Regions from separate parts of the Alcanivorax sp. UBA3183 genome, predicted to be linked through region 2. Evidence: predicted binding sites of a transcription regulator. Region 2 holds the regulator's gene; the other holds the start of a gene.
What was found. The regulator PhoB, encoded in region 2, activates phosphate uptake and scavenging genes when phosphate is short. The targets are predictions, from matches to a motif close to TGTCATANNNNTGTCANA.
Positions count from the first base shown of each region.

Region 1: B3Q33_RS11270 (CDGSH iron-sulfur domain-containing protein) is a predicted target of PhoB. The motif match lies at 12,518-12,535, and genes of this name have one in related genera.

Region 1 is NZ_DEXN01000034.1:37,040-51,047, forward strand. It holds gene B3Q33_RS11200 (AraC family transcriptional regulator) at 1-192, shown strand, start outside; gene B3Q33_RS11205 (fatty acid desaturase) at 419-1,291, shown strand; gene B3Q33_RS11210 (fatty acid desaturase) at 1,438-2,319, shown strand; gene B3Q33_RS11215 (SDR family NAD(P)-dependent oxidoreductase) at 2,333-3,139, shown strand; gene B3Q33_RS11220 (NYN domain-containing protein) at 3,394-4,158, shown strand; gene B3Q33_RS11225 (TRAP transporter large permease) at 4,286-5,575, opposite strand; gene B3Q33_RS11230 (TRAP transporter small permease) at 5,572-6,018, opposite strand; gene dctP (TRAP transporter substrate-binding protein DctP) at 6,078-7,067, opposite strand; gene B3Q33_RS11240 (TRAP transporter TatT component family protein) at 7,076-7,927, opposite strand; gene B3Q33_RS11245 (rhomboid family intramembrane serine protease) at 7,999-8,820, opposite strand; gene B3Q33_RS11250 (aminopeptidase) at 8,811-9,854, opposite strand; gene yeiP (elongation factor P-like protein YeiP) at 9,864-10,430, opposite strand; gene B3Q33_RS11260 (lysophospholipid acyltransferase family protein) at 10,636-11,451, opposite strand; gene B3Q33_RS11265 (GNAT family N-acetyltransferase) at 11,600-12,454, opposite strand; gene B3Q33_RS11270 (CDGSH iron-sulfur domain-containing protein) at 12,717-12,974, shown strand; gene ppc (phosphoenolpyruvate carboxylase) at 12,997-14,008, opposite strand, start outside.
Region 2 is NZ_DEXN01000046.1:55-3,364, reverse strand. It holds gene ubiA (4-hydroxybenzoate octaprenyltransferase) at 77-949, shown strand; gene phoB (phosphate regulon transcriptional regulator PhoB) at 1,207-1,911, shown strand; gene phoR (phosphate regulon sensor histidine kinase PhoR) at 2,023-3,310, shown strand, end outside.

The DNA.
Region 1 (14,008 bases), on a different contig from region 2:
AAGCAGGAAGACACCCGCTTCCAGCAACTGCTCGACCAGACCCTCAGCCGCCGGGCTGCCCAGTTACTCAGCCTGCCCCACTACACCGTCGCCGCCGTTGCCGAAGATCTTGGCTACACCGATGTGGCCAGCTTCCGGCGAGCCTTTCAGCGCTGGTTCGGCACCAGCCCCGGCCGCTTCCGCCAGGAGTAGCCTCAAGCTACAAGGGCCATAAAGGTGTTTAATGTCTGGGCTGCCCTGCCCGCATAAACCAGTAAACGCGGGCACGGCGTTGCCAATCCACGTCGCCCTCCCGCGTTGCAGCTTGAAGCTTGCGGCTCACCCTGTCACTTTTTATCCCCTTCTTGTCAGCATCCGCGCTCACCCATCCCCGGTATTCCAGTAACACTGGAGCCAAGCAACACTGGAGACTGGCGCAATGTACAACGAAGACAACAACAATGAACTGGCACGCCTGAAGGTGTCACCACCACTAGCTTGGCCAACCGTGGCCATTCTTGTTGGTTCTCTGGTTGCCATTGCGCTGACCTGGGCTCTGGTTCCCTCCGGCATCTGGCCGCTCTGGCTGGGCATGGTGGTGAACAGCCTTGCCGGCTATGCCCTTTTTACCCCGGCTCACGAAGCCATCCACCGCGCTGCGGCCCGTAAACCCGAAACCAACGATTTCCTGCTGGCTGCCGCCACATTCGTGGCAGTGCCATTCGGCAAGGGGAAACTCTTCCGGCTGCTGCACATGCGCCACCACCGCTTTGCCAATGATCCGCAAAATGACCCGGACCACTGGATGGCCAGCAGCCTGTGGACCATGCCTCTGTGGGGATTGTGGCCTTATCTGTATCTGTACAAGTTCCTGCGCAACCCATCGCTGCTACCCAATGTGACAGTGCAGGAAGTGCTGCGTGAAGTTGCCCTGGCAGGTGTGATTTTTGCCGTTCTGCTCGCCTTGGCGCCGTTTTACATGCTGACACTGTGGCTGATCCCCACCTACTTCGCGTTTTTTCTGATGTGCCTGGTGTTCATGGTGCTGCCGCACTACCCACACACCGGCCGGCAGGACGAAGACCCGAACACCACCGCCCTGATGCGCATGGGCAAAGAGTGGCTGCTGACCCCGGTGTTGATGTACCAGAACTATCATCTGGTGCATCACCTGTATCCCACCGTGCCCTTCTACCGCTACGGCAAAGTCTGGAAAGCCCGCGAACAGTACCACCGTGAATATTCCGGCAGCATGATCATCGGGCCCTTTGGCCTGGGGCCGGAAACAGACCAGAAACAAAACCCTGCATGATGCCCCCCTTTTCGGGCGGCGTTTGCCGCCCGCTTTTTGTTTATTCACTCATTGGCACTTTTTATCCCCCATTTGGCAATTTTCGCGCTTATGTTTCTGCGCAGAAAGGTAAACACTCTGTATTGGCACCTTGCAGGAGAGCGCCCATGACAAGTACAACCGCCCCGCAACACAACGAACTCAAGACCCTGGCCCGGCTCAAGGTATCACCCAGGTTTGCCGGCCCCACCATGACCATCATGGTGGCATCCCACGGCGCCAATATTCTCAGCTGGGTGATGGTGCTCAGTGGACTCTGGCCCGCCTGGGTAGGCCTGATCATCAACAGCATCGCCGGCTACGCGATGTTCACGCCAGCCCATGAAGCCATCCACCGCTGTGCCGCCCGCAAACCGGAGCACAACGACCTGATCCTCGCCATTGCCACCTTTGTGGCGGTACCCTTCGGTAAGGGCAAGATGTTCCGGCTGATGCACATGCGCCATCACCGCTTTGCCAATGATCCGCAGAAAGACCCGGATCACTGGATGGCCAGCAGCCTGTGGACCATGCCCCTGTGGGGCTTCTGGCCGTTCCTTTATCTGATCAATTTTCTGCGCAACCCTGATGTGCTGCCCAATGTGAAACCCGCGGAGATCTGGCGAGAACTGGCCGTGGCCGGCGTGGCACTCACCGCCCTGTTTCTCTGGCGCCCCTATGAAGCCCTGATGCTGTGGCTGATCCCCTCCTATTTCTCCTTCTACCTGATGTGCCTGGTGTTCATGGTATTGCCCCACTATCCACACACCGGCCGCCAGGACGTGGACCCGAATACCACCGCGCTGATGCGCATGGGCAAGGAGTGGCTGCTGACCCCGGTACTGATGTATCAGAACTATCACCTGATCCATCACCTCTACCCCACCATTCCTTTCTATCGCTACGGCAAGGCCTGGAAGGCCCGTGAGCAATACCACCGCGAGCACTCCGGCAGCATGATCATCCGCCCGTTCCAGCTTGGGCCTGATGACAAACCCGGTAATGCCTGACAGGAGAACCTCAATGACAAAAACCGTTCTGATCACCGGCGGCGCCGGCGGCATTGGCCGGGAGTTCTGCAAGCTGTTCAACGCAGATGACTATCGCATCATTGTGTTCAGCCTGCTGCAGGAGGAACTGGACGCGCTTGGCAACGATCTGAAGGCGCAACGCCCTGATGTGGAATACCATGCCGTTCAGATGGACCTGTCCCAACCCGGTGCCGCCGAAGCGATCATGCAGTGGCTGGACCAGCAACAGCTGGACGTGGACGTACTGGTCAATAACGTGGGCTTCGGCATGATGGGCGAACATGTAGAACAGGACAGCCAGACGCTGGAGCGCATGCTCACCCTCAACAACATCCTGCTCAGCAAATTATGCATGTTGGTGGGCGCGCGCATGAAAGCCCGCGGTGAAGGCAAGATCATGAACATCGGTTCCCTGGCCGGCTTCTGCCCCATGCCCTTCTTCGCCGCCTACAGCGCCAGCAAGGCCTTCGTGATCAACTTCAGCGCCTCCCTGCACGAAGAGCTGAAACCCTATGGCGTGCAGGTCACCTGCTTCTGCCCCAGCACTACCAAAACCGCCTTTCTGGATACCGCCGAGAGCAACCATAAATCGTCCAGCGGCATCAGAGAATTCGTCTCCGCACAAATCGCCACCCCGGAAGCGGTGGCAAAAGCTGGCTACCAGGCCCTCAACAAGGGCAAGCGCTACGCCCTGCCCGGCCTCTCCGTGACCCTGCAAAGCATCTGGATTCGCATCATGCCCCTGCGCGCCATGGCGAATTTTGTGTACAAGCAATCGATAAAAGAAATGGAAAGATAATCTACGAAGCCGCTGTAAGAGCGGCGCTTGAGCCGCGAACCTCCCCTTCAAGGGGAGGAATCGCCCAGCGGGCGATCAGGCGATTCAGTTCAAGTCCCGTCTATCCAGAAAGGTCACGAGAGGCAGATATCTCTGCCGCCTCGCGACGCTCGGTTCGCGGCTCAAGCGCCGCTCCTACAGCCGCCCCATCCGCGCCTGTCCACTCCCCGCCGAATCCGTTATGTTGGCGGTATCCCACGCAAAAGGAATGCATCATGGCAGGCAGCAATATTGGCAACGACGCTTCACCGGTCAGCAGCACATCGCTGGCGGTGCTTATTGATGCGGACAATACCCCGCCGAAAATCGTCGATGGTCTGTTCGAGGAAATTGCCAAATTCGGCACAGCCAGCGTCAAGCGTATCTACGGCGACTGGACCAAGCCCAATCTGGGCGGCTGGAAAAACGTGCTGCTGAAGCACTCCGTACAACCGATCCAGCAATTCGCCTACACCCAGGGCAAGAACGCCACGGACTGCAGCATGATCATCGATGCCATGGATCTGCTGTATACGAAACAACTGTCCGGGTTCTGCCTGGTATCCAGCGACAGCGATTTCACCCGTCTGGCGGCCAGATTGCGCGAGGAAGGGCAGACCGTTTACGGTTTCGGGGAACGCAAGACTCCGGGGCCCTTTGTGGCTGCCTGTGACAAGTTCATCTATACCGAAGTACTGCGCTCGGACCACACCCCGCAAGACACCACCGGCAAAGCCGATGAGCCTGCTCCCAGCGAACCGGTCAGCAAGGAACCGCCACCGCTGCAGCTGATTGCCAATGTGATTGATGATATTTCCGACGAAGACGACTGGGCCAACCTGGGCACCGTGGGCCAGCACCTGAGCAAGCGCAAACCCGATTTTGATACCCGCCTGTTCGGCCACAAGAAACTCAGCGACATGATCCGCGCCTACCCCAAGTGGTTCCAGATCCAGAAAGGGCAAGGCAAAAGCATTCAGGTAAAAACGCTACGGAAGTGATAGCAGCTCCCTTCACGGAGACACCCACGCTGGCTACACCTACCGTAGGGTGCACTGTGCTCTCTTTGGTTAACGGAAAGCCGCTTCGCGCCTCAAGAGGCGCTCCTACAGCGGCTTCGTCGATAGGCTAGCGCACCAGCCAGAGGCTGAGCTGCGGGATATAGGTAATCATCAGCAAGGCGATGATCAGCACCATCATGAAGGGAAGCGTGGCCGCGAACAGCTCGGTGACTTTCTTCTTGAACCGGTAGCTGGCGATGAACAGGTTCATACCCACCGGCGGGGTGATATAGCCGATCTGCATGTTGGCCACGAAGATGATCCCCAGATGCACCGGGTCGATGCCGTAGCGCAGTGCCACCGGCAAGATCAGCGGTACCATGATTACCAGCGCCGCAAAGATATCCAGCACCGCCCCCAGCAACAGCAGCAGGATGTTGAGCAGAATCAGGAAGGTGATCTTGCTCTCCACGTGGGTCTGAATCAGGGTAAACAACTTCTCCGGCACTCCGGCGTAAACCAGGTAATCAGTAAAGGCCAGCGCCACCGCCAGAATCAGCAGAATGCCCCCCACCATGATCATGGAGTCACGCATGATGCCGGGCAATCTGCGCAGGGAAATTTCCCGGTACAGGAACACTTCCGCCACCAGCACATAAAGCGCGGTCACTGCTGCCGCTTCACTGATCACCAGGAAGCCGGAGAAGATCCCGCCCAGCACCACCAGCGGCAGCGGTAGCTCCCAGCGAGCTTCCCAGAGCGCATCCACCAGTTCACGGAAATCGAAACTCTGACGTGGCACCTCGGTGCCGCGCGTCGCCCACACACAATAGCCGTACATCAGCACGACCATCAGCAGCGCCGGTACCAGACCGGCCAGATACAAATCGACGATTTCCACCGACGGCATATCCAACTGCTGTGACATCTGCTGGGCAATAATGCCGTAGATCAGCAGCGGCACGGAGGGCACCAGCAGCAGCCCCAGGCTACCGGATGACGTCACCAGACCCAGGCTGAATTTTTCCGGATAATTGCCTTTTACCAGCGCCGGCAACAACAACGCGCCCAGCGCCACAATGGTGACACCGGAACCACCGGTAAGAGCCGTAAAGAACGCACAGGCAATCAGCGACACAAAGGCCATGCCGCCAGGCATCCAGCCAAAGGCCGCCTGGCTGAGGCGCAGCATGCGGTCGGCAGTTTTCGATTCGCTGAGCAGGAAACCGGCAAAGGTAAATAGCGGCAGCGCCATCAGCACCACGGAATTGCTGAGCTGATAAATGTCGATATGCAGCACCGACATTTCGATGCCCAGGGTATAAAAGCCCAGTGCCGCGGCGCCGAGAATAATCGCAAACAGCGGCGCGCCCATCAGCGCCAGCAACACCAGCAGGACAATGGCAATGGGTATCATGGCACCGGCTCCTGCATCTTCGGCCTTTTACCCAGCAGGCCCAGCACGAACAGCACCACATAACGCACTGCCATCACCGAGAAACCCACCGGAATAATGCTCTGCAGCACCCAGCTCGGCACCTTGGAAAAAGCAGTGCCGGCGTATTCATATTCCTCGATGACGAAGCCCACGCTGTACCAGGCCACCAGCACACAGATAAAGGCGGTGAACAAGTCCACAACGGTGGTCAGGAAAGGGTGGTATTTTTCCGGCAGCAGTGACGAGGCCACATCGATACGGATATGTTCATCATTGCGCGAAGCGATCATGGCGCCGAGCAGGCCGATCCACAACACCGCGTTCTGCAGCAGCGGCTCGATCCATACCAGGCTGGTGCCGAAGAAGTTACGCAGTACGATCTGCGCCACCGCCAGCAGCACCATAAACAAAAGGACGGCCACGATCAGGCCGTCCTCGATTTGGTGAAGGGTACGGTGGAGCCTGTGTAACAAGGCTGCCATCACTGCCCTTCGCGCTGCTGGGCCAGAATGGCGTTAAGCTGGTCCAGCATCTCCTGGGAGATTTCGCCCTCTTCCACCAGCTCTGCGGTGGCCCGCTTGGCATAGTCGCGCCATTCGACCAGCTGCTCCGGGGAGGGCCCAACCACTTCCAGGCCCTGCTGTTTCACCGCCTGGAAGGCACTCAGGTTTTCCTGGCGGCTTTCCGTATCCAGCTTGGCAAAGGTGCTTTCCAGCACCTGACGCACTACCTGCTGATCCTCGGCGCTGAGTCGCTTGAAGAATTTCTCATGGATACCCAGGGTGCCGAAGGTATACAGCAGCGGCATATCGGTGAGGTAGTTCACCCGCGAGTACCACTGCAGCGTCAGGGCCGCCACCGGCGGAGCCGCAAAGGCATTGACCGCCCCGGTCTGCAGGGAGGTCAGCACCGAGCCGATATTGAGCAGGATGGGCGACAACTCAAATGCCTTGGCCGCCTTGGCGGAGCCTTCATCATTGGCCGGCAGCCACAGCTTCTGGTTGCGCAGATCGGTGATGCTTTTCACCGGGTTTTCTGACATCACGTAGGCGAAGCCACCATCAATCAGACCAAAGCTGACCCAGCCGCCCTCTTCCAGGCCCTGCTGAATCACCGGATCCAGTTCGGCGCGTACCGCATCCACTTCGTCGTAGTTAGTGAAGGCCAGCGGCACGTTAAGAATCTGGCTGTCCTTGTAGGCAGAGGCAAAGGCGCCGCCCTGAGCTACTTGACCGTGTAGCTGACCGATGCGGATCTTGCGCTGTACCGCCCGGTCATCGCCCATCACCCCACCGGGGTACACTTTCAGCTTCACCCGTCCTTCGGTCTTTTCGGCAATCTCCTTACCCGCCTCTTTCAGGCCGGTGACGATGGTGGTGCCGTCCGGGTACAGAGTAGAAATTTTCAAGGTGTTGGCGGCCGAAGCCCAGACCGGCAACAGTGCGACCAGAATCGTGGCAAGACGCAGCATAAGTACTCCTAGAAATAATCGTCAGCGTCGGCGAGCAGGGCTTCGGCCTGCTCCTGCGCATAGGTATTCTGCAGGGTCAGACCGTGCACCTGCGGATCAGCGGTAAGGACATCTTCCAGCAGGCTATCATGCAGTTCACGGTCAAACACCAAACGGGCATATTTTTCCGCAAACAGCACCGGGGCCAACAGGTTCTTGCCCTCTGACAGGGTCATGGCCTGCTCAAAATGGGCCTTCGCCTGATCCGGCTTACCGCCCAGGGACGCGGGCAGGATGCTGCTCAGCACACCCAGGTACATGTGCGCCTGGCCATACTGGTAACCCTCATCCAGAACCACTACGCGCTCCATGATGGCTTCCACGCGTCCCAGTTCGGCCACCGCATTCCAGTCGCTGGTGTTCTGCTGAATATAACCGGCCCAGGCGCTGCCCAGGGTGAACAGCATGGGCACATCGCCCTCGTCCGCATCTTCCAGCAGTTCCTCGAACTCGGGAACCGACAGGTCACGCAGATTGCAGTAATCGCTATCGTGGGCACAGGCGGAGCGGAAGGCATAGCCCAGGGCCTTGTCGCTGAGCTTGCGGGCCCGTTTCGGGTCTTCCACAAACAGTCCCGCGTAGGCGCCGTATAGATCCGCCCCGCTGGCCAGCATGGAAGCGCTGTCAGGCCAGTTTTCGATCAGGCCGTCCACCATCAACAGATAGGTGGGCAGGCCCTCAGCCACCAGCTCAAGGTCATTGTTGTTGAGTACGCCATAGGGCAGGTTGTCGTCGATGCTGGCCAGGGAACAGCCCTGCAAGGAAACCACCGCTGCAACGAGGAGAGAGGGGACAAACCCGGGTAGGAAGCGCCACTGCATAGGTCGCCGGTATCCTTTCATTATTGTGACCATTTGTTTGGGAGTCTTTATAGCAGTACGACCGGGCTAACTCAAACGGCGCCGGCCCCCTGTGCCCGGCGCCAGAGCCCGAAACCGGCCCCCAGCAGACAGCCGCTGACCAGCCCCGCCAGATGCGCAGCGTTGGCCACCACACTGGACAGCCCCACAAAGCAGATCACCATCCAGGCCAGCATGAAGATGACAATCTCTCGGCGCAGGGGGTAACCGGATTGGGGATTCACCTTGCCATAGATCCACAGGTAACCGAGCAGCCCGTAGACCACCCCGGACAGACCACCGAACATGGGCCCGGTATGGAAGAACTGGGCCACATTGGCGGTAATGCCGGTGACCAGAGTGACCAGCACCAGCTGCCCGCTGGACTGGAACCGCTCGATCAGGCGACCCAGGTCCGACCACCAGAGCAGGTTGAACAGCAGGTGCAGCAGGGAAAAGTGCAGCAGCATGGGGGTCACAAGCCGCCAGGGCTGGCTGGCCAGCCCGTCCAGTGCTGCCGGGAACAGCAGCGCCCGGTAGACGCCATCGCCCATCAGATACGGCGTCAGATACACCAGCACGCTGACAATCAACACGATGCGGGTCACCCAGCCCAGGCTGGCGAACCATCCCCCGGACATCAGTGGCTGAGGCCGCCCGGTGAGGGGCTCCACCGGCTGGCGACCCTGCTGGTGTTTGAGATCGGTGATCAGCTCTTCCAGCAGAGCCTTGGCATGGTTGTACTGCGCCGGGTCCTGCAGATCGATGATCTGCTCACTGCCCTCCTCACGGCGCGCCACCGCAAAGCCATTGCGCTTGAGGGTATGCTCAAACAGTTCGGCCAGTTCCGGTTGCGGGGTGCGGATCAGTTCCATGAGAGCTCCTTCAGGGCCTCGGTACGTTGCAGGGTATCCAGCTCGGCCAGGTTTTCCACCTGCTGCCAGAAACAGCCCCAGTCCCGCCGGCATTGTTCCAGCAGGCGGGCAAAGGCCGGCACATGATCATTGTAGTCACTGACACCGTTTAACTGGGCATTGTTCAACGGTCCGTCAAAGAAGCCCCGGTAACCGGCCAGGGCCGGCAGGGTTTGTTGCTCCCGGGCGAAGCGCTCCCGGGCCTGTTGCTGGATGCGGGCTTTTTCCCGGGCCAGCAGCGCCTCATCCTGCTCAGCGGTATAGAGCTGTTTCAGGGCCTCACGGGTATCGGTGACGATGGCCATAAAGGCCTGTCGGACCTGCTCACGGCGCTGCCAGAAATCCGTCGGCAACGGCTCGCCACTGGCGGCAAAGAAATCCACCGCGCCTTCGCGACCCACCAGGGTGGCCAGGGATTCATTGAAGCGGGTGTCATTCTTGATATACAGACGCCGGTGAGCCAGCTCGTGGATCAGCAGTTCCGCCAGCGCCGGCTCCGAGCGTTGCAGCATGGGCGTGGTCAGCGGATCGGCAAACCAGCCCAGGGTCGAATAGGCAATGGCGCCGCCCACATAGGTATCCAGGCCCTGCTCAGCCAATTTGGCGGCAGCCTTTTCCGCCGCCGGTCGCTGAAAATACCCCCGGTAGCTGACGCAGCCTATCAGTGGGTAACACCAGGTTTTCGGGGTGAGTGACCAGGCCGGGGCCGCCAGCACATTCCACACCACTGCGTCCTGCTCCAGCGCCACATACTGGTGATAGACGTGCTCGGCGGGGAGTGCCAGCTGGTCCCCGGCAAAGCTCACCACCTCCTGACTGAACTCCAGGGAATCGGCAATCTGCGGGGGTATCTGCGGGTCCGCCAGCACCACCTCCAGCGGTTCCCGCTGACCCATCAGCGACAAGTGGCCCTTGGCAGCCTGGCTGTAGTAGCCCAACTGGCAGCCGGCAAGTAGCGTCATGCCTGCCAGCGCGACAACCCGCAATAACATCATGATCCGGGATCAGGCCCGCGACATGAATTTACGTTCGGCGGTGTTCACCCGCACTTTTTCGCCTTCCACGATATATTCCGGCACCTGCACCACCAGCCCGGTATTCAGGGTGGCCGGCTTGGTGCGTGCGGAGGCAGAGGCGGCTTTCATGGCCGGGGCGGTTTCGGCGACTTCCAGCACCACGGATGCAGGCAGCTCCAGGCCGATCACGGCATCGTCCACCCGCAGCGCCAGCAACCCTTCGGTATCCTCAGTGATAAAGGCCAGCTCGTCGGCGATGTCCTCGGCTTTGAGCAGGTACTGGGAGAAATCCTCGTTATCCATGAAGATGTAATCGTCACCATCCAGGTAAGAGAACTGCACCGGCCTGCGCAGCAACTCCACCGTGGTCACGTCGTCATCCCCCTTGTAACGCTCCTCGAACTTGGGCCCACCCCCTACCGCACTGGCCTTCACCCGATACAGCGTCGCCGCCCCCCGGGCCGAGGGGGACTGCACCTCGATCTGACGGATCGCGTAAAGGGTGCCGTTCGCTTCGATAACATCGGATTTTTTCAGATCGCTGGCGCGGGTCATGGCTGGGGAAGGTCCTTGTGAGTAAAAGGACATGGTATCCGAGCTTAAAGGTGTGGCGCCAGATAACAGGGAGGAGGAATACAGTTGACAGTGGACAGTTGATAGTTGATAGCGAAAAACGCGAAAACCTTCCCCAGCTTGGAAAGCCAGGAGGCCGCACCTAAATACTGAGCGCGGCCTCAAGCATTGCAAACAAGGACAAGAATCAACCGCGAGCTGTCAACTGTCCACTATCAACTGTCAACTGCTCCGCCACCTTCCCCCACGCACCCTCACACAGCGCCTTCCGATCCGTGCCTTGTGCCGATACCGGTTCGCAGAAATGCAGGCGCACGCGGATGCGGTTGCGCAGTAGCATGGCCCACAGGTGGTGGTGGAATTCGTCGTCGCCGATAAAGGCCATGGCGGCATCCGGGGCGCCTCTGTCGTCCAGGTAGCGCACCGCCAGGGGTTGTACTGGCACATTGGCCATCAGCGGCGCATCGAACAGCTGCGGAAAGAAACGGCGCAGGCCGGTGCCGTCGGTGGTGGTGCCCTCCGGGAACACCAGCACCGTGTGACCCTGCTTCAGCCGATCACCAATTTCCCTGGCCTTGCGACTGGACTCGCCGCTGCCTCGCTTGATGAACAGGGTACCCATGGCCCGGGCCAGAGTGCCGATTAACGGCCAATCACCCACTTCCGCCTTGGACAGGAAATACAGGTGGCGTTGGCTGGCAATCAATGGAATATCCAGCCAGGACACATGGTTGCTGACCAGAAACACCGGGGCGTCGACCGCATTGCCCGTTACCGTCAGCTCCACCCCGAGGATACGCAGAAAGTGCCGGCACCAGCGCTGCTTGGCCGCCAGCACCACGGGCCGATACGGTGACCAGAACGCCCCCAGCAGAAATGCCAGCACAAAGCCCCACAGCAGATAGAGCACGATGCGGGCAACCCTCAATACCCGACGCAGTTGCGGCCAGAGGCCGCTTTGCATATCAGGGCTGACGCTGACGCTATCATTCATTTCACTCATAGTTCAGAGCCTGGGCCGAATCGTATAAGCCCCGTAGGAGCGGCGCTCTCTGTGCCCTGCGGGTATGAGCCGCGAACGTGCTTGCGACAAACCTTCCACCTTCGCGGCTCAAGCGCCGCTCCTACGGGACCTTCGCCAATCAACGCTCCTAAACCGCCTGGGCCGGCTGCAGGAAGTGCTGCACATAGCGGGCCGGCAGGTCATCCACCGCCATCAGCACGAAGAAATCCAGGCAGTTGAAATCCGGGTCCCAGCAGGGATCCCCACACACCCGGGCCCCCATGCGCAGGTAGGCCTTGAGTAGCGGCGGCATTTTCACGTTGTCGTCGGCGGCCAGGCCCGGCAGGCGCTCCAGGCGCAGGTGCGGCTGAACCCGCAATGCCGGCTCGCTCAGGTGACGCTGGTTGATGCGCTGCTGAATGGCGGCCACGTTGTAGCCCTCGCTCAGGGCAATGCTGGCGCAGCCCAGCAGGTAGCGCACATCGTTTTCGAGCATGTACTGGGCCAGCCGCGCCCACAGCACGGTGATCACGGCACCGCCGCGGTGGGCGGGATGGATACAGGTACGGCCGATCTCTGCCACCCGGCCATCCAGATGGCGCAGCATGGACAGATCAAATTCGCCGCTGGAGTAGAAACCGCCGGTGCGATGCAGACGTTCGCCGGGCAGCACACGGGTGTAACCGACAATCTCGCCACTGTGGTTATCGCGCACCACCAGGTGCAGACAGTGTTTATCAAAGCGGTCCCGGTCCAGCCCGAAGGGAGCGCTGAAGCTGGCGCCATATTCCTGGGAAAAGATACGGTAGCGCAGACGCTGGACCTTGATGATTTCCCGCCGGGAACGGGTGAAGTAGGCACTGAACCGTCCGGCATTTTCCGCATCCGCCGTCATGTCCCGGGGGAAACGGAGAATATCGGCAGTGGCCGTAAACGGCTTGGCCAGGGCCCCTCTTAGGTGGGGGCTAAGGGCTTTGATCTTTCCTGCGGCTTGCGCAAGCATAGTGTACTCCACTGGCAGTTTCGGGCAGTTTCGCCAGTGGACGTGGCACAGTAGTGACGCTTGAGTGACAGTTGTGCGACAAGGGGTAAAAGCAGTTAATAGTTGCGCGGAAGTGGCGCTGTGGTTGCTGAAACTCAAGAAGCCGCGAGCAAAAGTGAGGAGTGAAATTCCGAGTTGAATATAGAGAGGCGATTGCGCAGCAATGCAGGTAGCACGTCGCCACCGCCCAACACTCCGGCCGTTTGTGAAAAGGAGAGGCCCTATGGACAAGCCTGTCACTGTTTCCCGGCAGCCCTACCCTCTGCCGGTCAAGAAAGGGGAAAAGGTGTTCTGGTGTGCCTGCGGCCGCAGCAAAAACCAGCCTTACTGTGATGGCAGCCACAAAGGCACCGACATCACCCCGGTGGCCTACACCGCCCCACGGGACAAGATCGTGTTCTTCTGCGGCTGCAAACACAGCGGCAAGGGGCCGGTTTGTGATGGCAGCCATGTGCAAGTGAAAGAGGGAAAGCTCCCGTAGGAGCGGCTTCGTGGCCAGGCGTTTAGCCGGTGTTGCGAAGCCCCGCTGCAATACCGGCGATGGTCACCATCAAGGCACTCTCCAGAACTTTATCGCCGTCCTGCTGGCGCAGGCGCGCCATCAGCTCCGCCTGGAGAAGGTGCAGGGGATCCGTGTAAGGGTCGCGGACCCGGATGGACCAGCGCATCACCGGATTGTTATCCAGCAGGTCTTCACGTCCAGTGAGGGCAGACAAGGCATTCACGGTGCCGGTGAGCCGCTCGCGTAACACTTCACCCAACCGGGCCAGATCAACGTCATCCCCGGCCAGCCGTTGCTCGTACCAGGCCGCCACGCGCAGGTCCGCCTTGGCTAACACCATCTCGAGCATATCCACCACGCCCTGAAAGAACGGCCACTCGCCCACCATTTCCTGCACGGTGCCGTTTTGCGCCGGGTCCGCCTGGGCAGCCTCCAGTGCAGCACCCGTACCCAGCCAGGCAGGAAGCATCAGCCGAATCTGGGTCCAGGCGAACACCCAGGGGATGGCCCGCAGGGAGCTGATGCCGGCATCCTGCTTGCGGCGGGCCGGGCGACTGCCCAGGGACAGCCGGGACAGCTCGGTTTCCGGGGTCACCGTGCGCAGGTAGCGGACTAGCTCAGGTTCTTCCTGGACCACGCTGCGATACCCGGCCACGGAGACATCCGTCAGGGTCTGCATCTGTTCCCGCCATTGCGGCTTGGCCGCCCGGGGTGGCAACAGGGTCGCTTCCAGGGTGGCAGCCACATATTGCGCCAGGTTGAACACGGCCACCGCCGGGCGGCCGTACTTGAAGCGGATCACCTCGCCCTGTTCAGTGACGCGAATGCGCCCGGCCACGGAGCCCGGTGGCTGGGACAGCAGCGCCATGCGGGTGGGCGAGCCACCCCGGGAGATAGAACCACCACGGCCATGGAACAGAGTCAGCGGAATGTCATGTTCGGCAAACAGGGCGGTGAGCTTTTCCTGGGACCGATACTGGGCCCAGGCGGCCCCGAGAAAACCGGCATCCTTG
Region 2 (3,310 bases):
GTGCTCCTACAAGGCGCCTTGAAACTTTCCACTTTCAACTTGAAACTTAACCCCGCCCCTGACAACCGGATGTCCCATGTTTGCCTTCGTTGAACAGCGCTACCCCCAAGCCTGGCCCTATATACAGCTGATGCGACTGGATCGCCCCATCGGTACGCTGCTGCTGCTGTGGCCCACCCTGTGGGCGGTGTGGATTGCCGGTAATGGCACGCCGAGCCTGAAAACCGTGCTGATCTTCATTCTCGGGGTGATCATCATGCGTGCCGCCGGCTGCGTGATTAACGACTTTGCCGACCGGGATTTCGATGGTGACGTGGAACGCACCAAAGGTCGTCCACTGGCCACCGGTGCCATCAGCGCCAAGAAAGCCCTGGCCCTGTTCTGTGGACTGGGGCTGCTGGCCTTTGTGCTGGTGCTGTTCCTCAACGAGCTGACCTTCTGGTTGTCCTTCGGTGGCCTCGGGCTTGCTGTTCTTTACCCCTTCACCAAACGCTTCACCTTCATGCCGCAACTGTTTCTGGGCGCCGCCTTCAGCTGGGCCATCCCCATGGCATTTGCCGCCGAAACCGGGGCAGTGCCGGAAATCGCCTGGCTATTGTATGTGGCCAACCTGGTGTGGACTGTGGCCTACGACACCGAATACGCCATGTGCGACCGGGAAGACGACCTGAAACTGGGCATCAAGAGCACCGCCATCCTGTTCGGCGATGCGGACCGGCTGATGATCGCCATCCTCCAGGGTCTGACTCTGCTGGCGCTGATCATGGTGGGACAACGGCTGGACTTCTCTTGGCCCTGGTACGTGGGCCTGGGCGGCATGACCCTGAGCTTCCTGTTCCAGCACAGTCTGATCCGCTACCGGGAACGCTGGCCCAGCTTCCACGCTTTTCTCAATAACCACTGGGCCGGAGCGTGCGTGTTTGTCGGGTTATATTTCCAGTATCTTTGAGTGGCAAGCTACAAGCTTCAAGTTGCAACGCGACATAGGGTAATGCCACTCGTTAGCCGTGATGACCCGCGCTGAGATTTTTTCTGTTTTTCCTCAGCAGCGCGAAGTGCCGTATCCATCCATCGGCACATGCCCTGAATTGGTGTTATAGCTCGCCTCTTGCTTTTCCCCCAAAAATCCGCCCAACTTGTCATACGGATGTCACAAAAAAGCAATCTAATAGGGCAACATAGATAGACAGGCAAGGAAGGAAAGCCATGTCCCGTAACCGTATTTTGATTGTTGACGACGAGCCCGCTATTCGGGAAATGGTGGCCGTTGCCTTGGAGCTGGCTGATTTTGATGTGCTGGAGGCAGAAAATGCCCAGCGCGGCCACGAAATTATTGTCGATGAACGCCCGGATCTGGTGCTGCTGGACTGGATGCTGCCGTCGATCACCGGCATTGAGCTGGCCCGCCGCCTCAAGCGTGATGAGACCACCAACGAGATCCCCATCATCATGCTCACCGCCAAGAGCGAAGAGGACAACAAGATCCAGGGCCTGGATGTGGGCGCCGACGACTACATCACCAAGCCATTTTCCACCCGCGAGCTGATTTCCCGCATCAAGGCGGTACTGCGCCGGGCTTCCAGCACGGCGGCGGACAAGGCCATTGAAGTGGAAGGTCTCTGCCTGGATCCGGTCAGCCACCGCATCAGCGCCGACGACGAGCCCGTGGACATGGGCCCGACGGAATACCGTCTGCTGGAATTCTTCATGAGCCACCAGGAACGGGCCTACTCGCGCACCCAGTTACTGGATCAGGTGTGGGGCGCCAACGTGTATGTGGAAGACCGCACCATCGATGTGCATATCCGTCGCCTGCGCAAGGCCCTGGCCCCCTTCGGCTACGACCGTTTTATCCAGACGGTACGCGGCACCGGCTACCGTTTTTCAGTAAAATCCGCCAAGGCAGGCTGAACCGATCCGGTTTGCGCTACGCATTGCGCGCAATCAGAAGAGGTGGTGCAATGCGAGTCGGTTACGATTAATGCACCCACGTAGCCGCAACGGGGCGGTGGAAGCGAGATCATGAAAGCCAGTCTGGCCAAGGAAGTAAATCGCATTGTCGGCCTGTTACTGCTGGCCGCTCTGGCGGCGTTAGCGGTGGGCAACATCTGGCCACTGCTGGCAGGCATGCTGGGCTATATCATCTGGAGCACCCGGCAGTTGTTTGGCCTGTACAGCTGGCTGGTGCGCGATGACCATACCGAGCCACCGGACAGCACCGGCCTGTGGGGCGAGTTCTACACTCGCCTTGAACACCTTTTCCAGAAAGAACGCCGCGCCCAGGAAAACCTGCAAGGCATCATTCACCGCGCCCAACAATCGGTGAATGCCCTGGAAGATGTGGTCATCCTCATCGATCAACACGGCTACCTGGAGTACTGGAACCAGGCCGCAGAACACTATATGGGTTTCAATGCCCGCCAGGACCTGGGCCAACCGCTCACCAACCTGATCCGCCATCCGAAATTTACCGAATACCTTAGCCAGGGAGATTTTCGTGACGCCCTGGAAATTCCCTCGCCGGTAGACGACAACCGCATCCTGCAATTTCGCGTCACCGAGTTTGGTGTGGGCGAACAGTTGATGATGGCCCGGGACGTGACCCGGCTCCATCACCTGGAACAGATGCGCAAGGATTTCGTGGCCAACGTGAGCCACGAACTGAAAACCCCGCTGACCGTGCTCAAGGGTTACCTTGAAACCCTGCTTGATACCGTACCGGAAGAACAGTCGCGCCTGCGCCGGGCGCTCACCCAGATGGACAACCAGTCCAACCGCATGGAAGCTCTGGTCTCGGATCTGCTGTTGTTGGCCCGACTGGAAGGCACCGACGCGGACAACCTGAGCCAGGCGGTACCGGTCCACGGCATGCTCAAACGCATGCGCGAAAATGCCCTCGCACTCAGCGCCGACAAGGCCCACAGCATCGAGCTGGACGTGACCGAAGAGGCCCGCCTGATCGCCAACCCGGCAGAGCTGGAAAGCGCGTTCGGCAACCTGATCACCAATGCGGTGAAATACACTCCCGCCGGTGGCCAGATCCAGATTCGCTGGTGGCAGGATGAACGCGGCGCGCATCTGGCAGTGAGCGACAACGGCGTCGGCATTGATCCGGCCCACATTCCGCGCCTCACCGAACGCTTCTATCGCCCGGATAACAGCCGCGTCACCGAGACCGGCGGCACCGGTCTGGGCCTGGCCATCGTCAAGCACGTGATGATCCGCCACAACGGCAAACTGGAAATCAAGAGCGAACTGGGCAAGGGCAGCGTCTTTACCTGTCATTTCCCGGCGGATCGGTTGGTGAGTA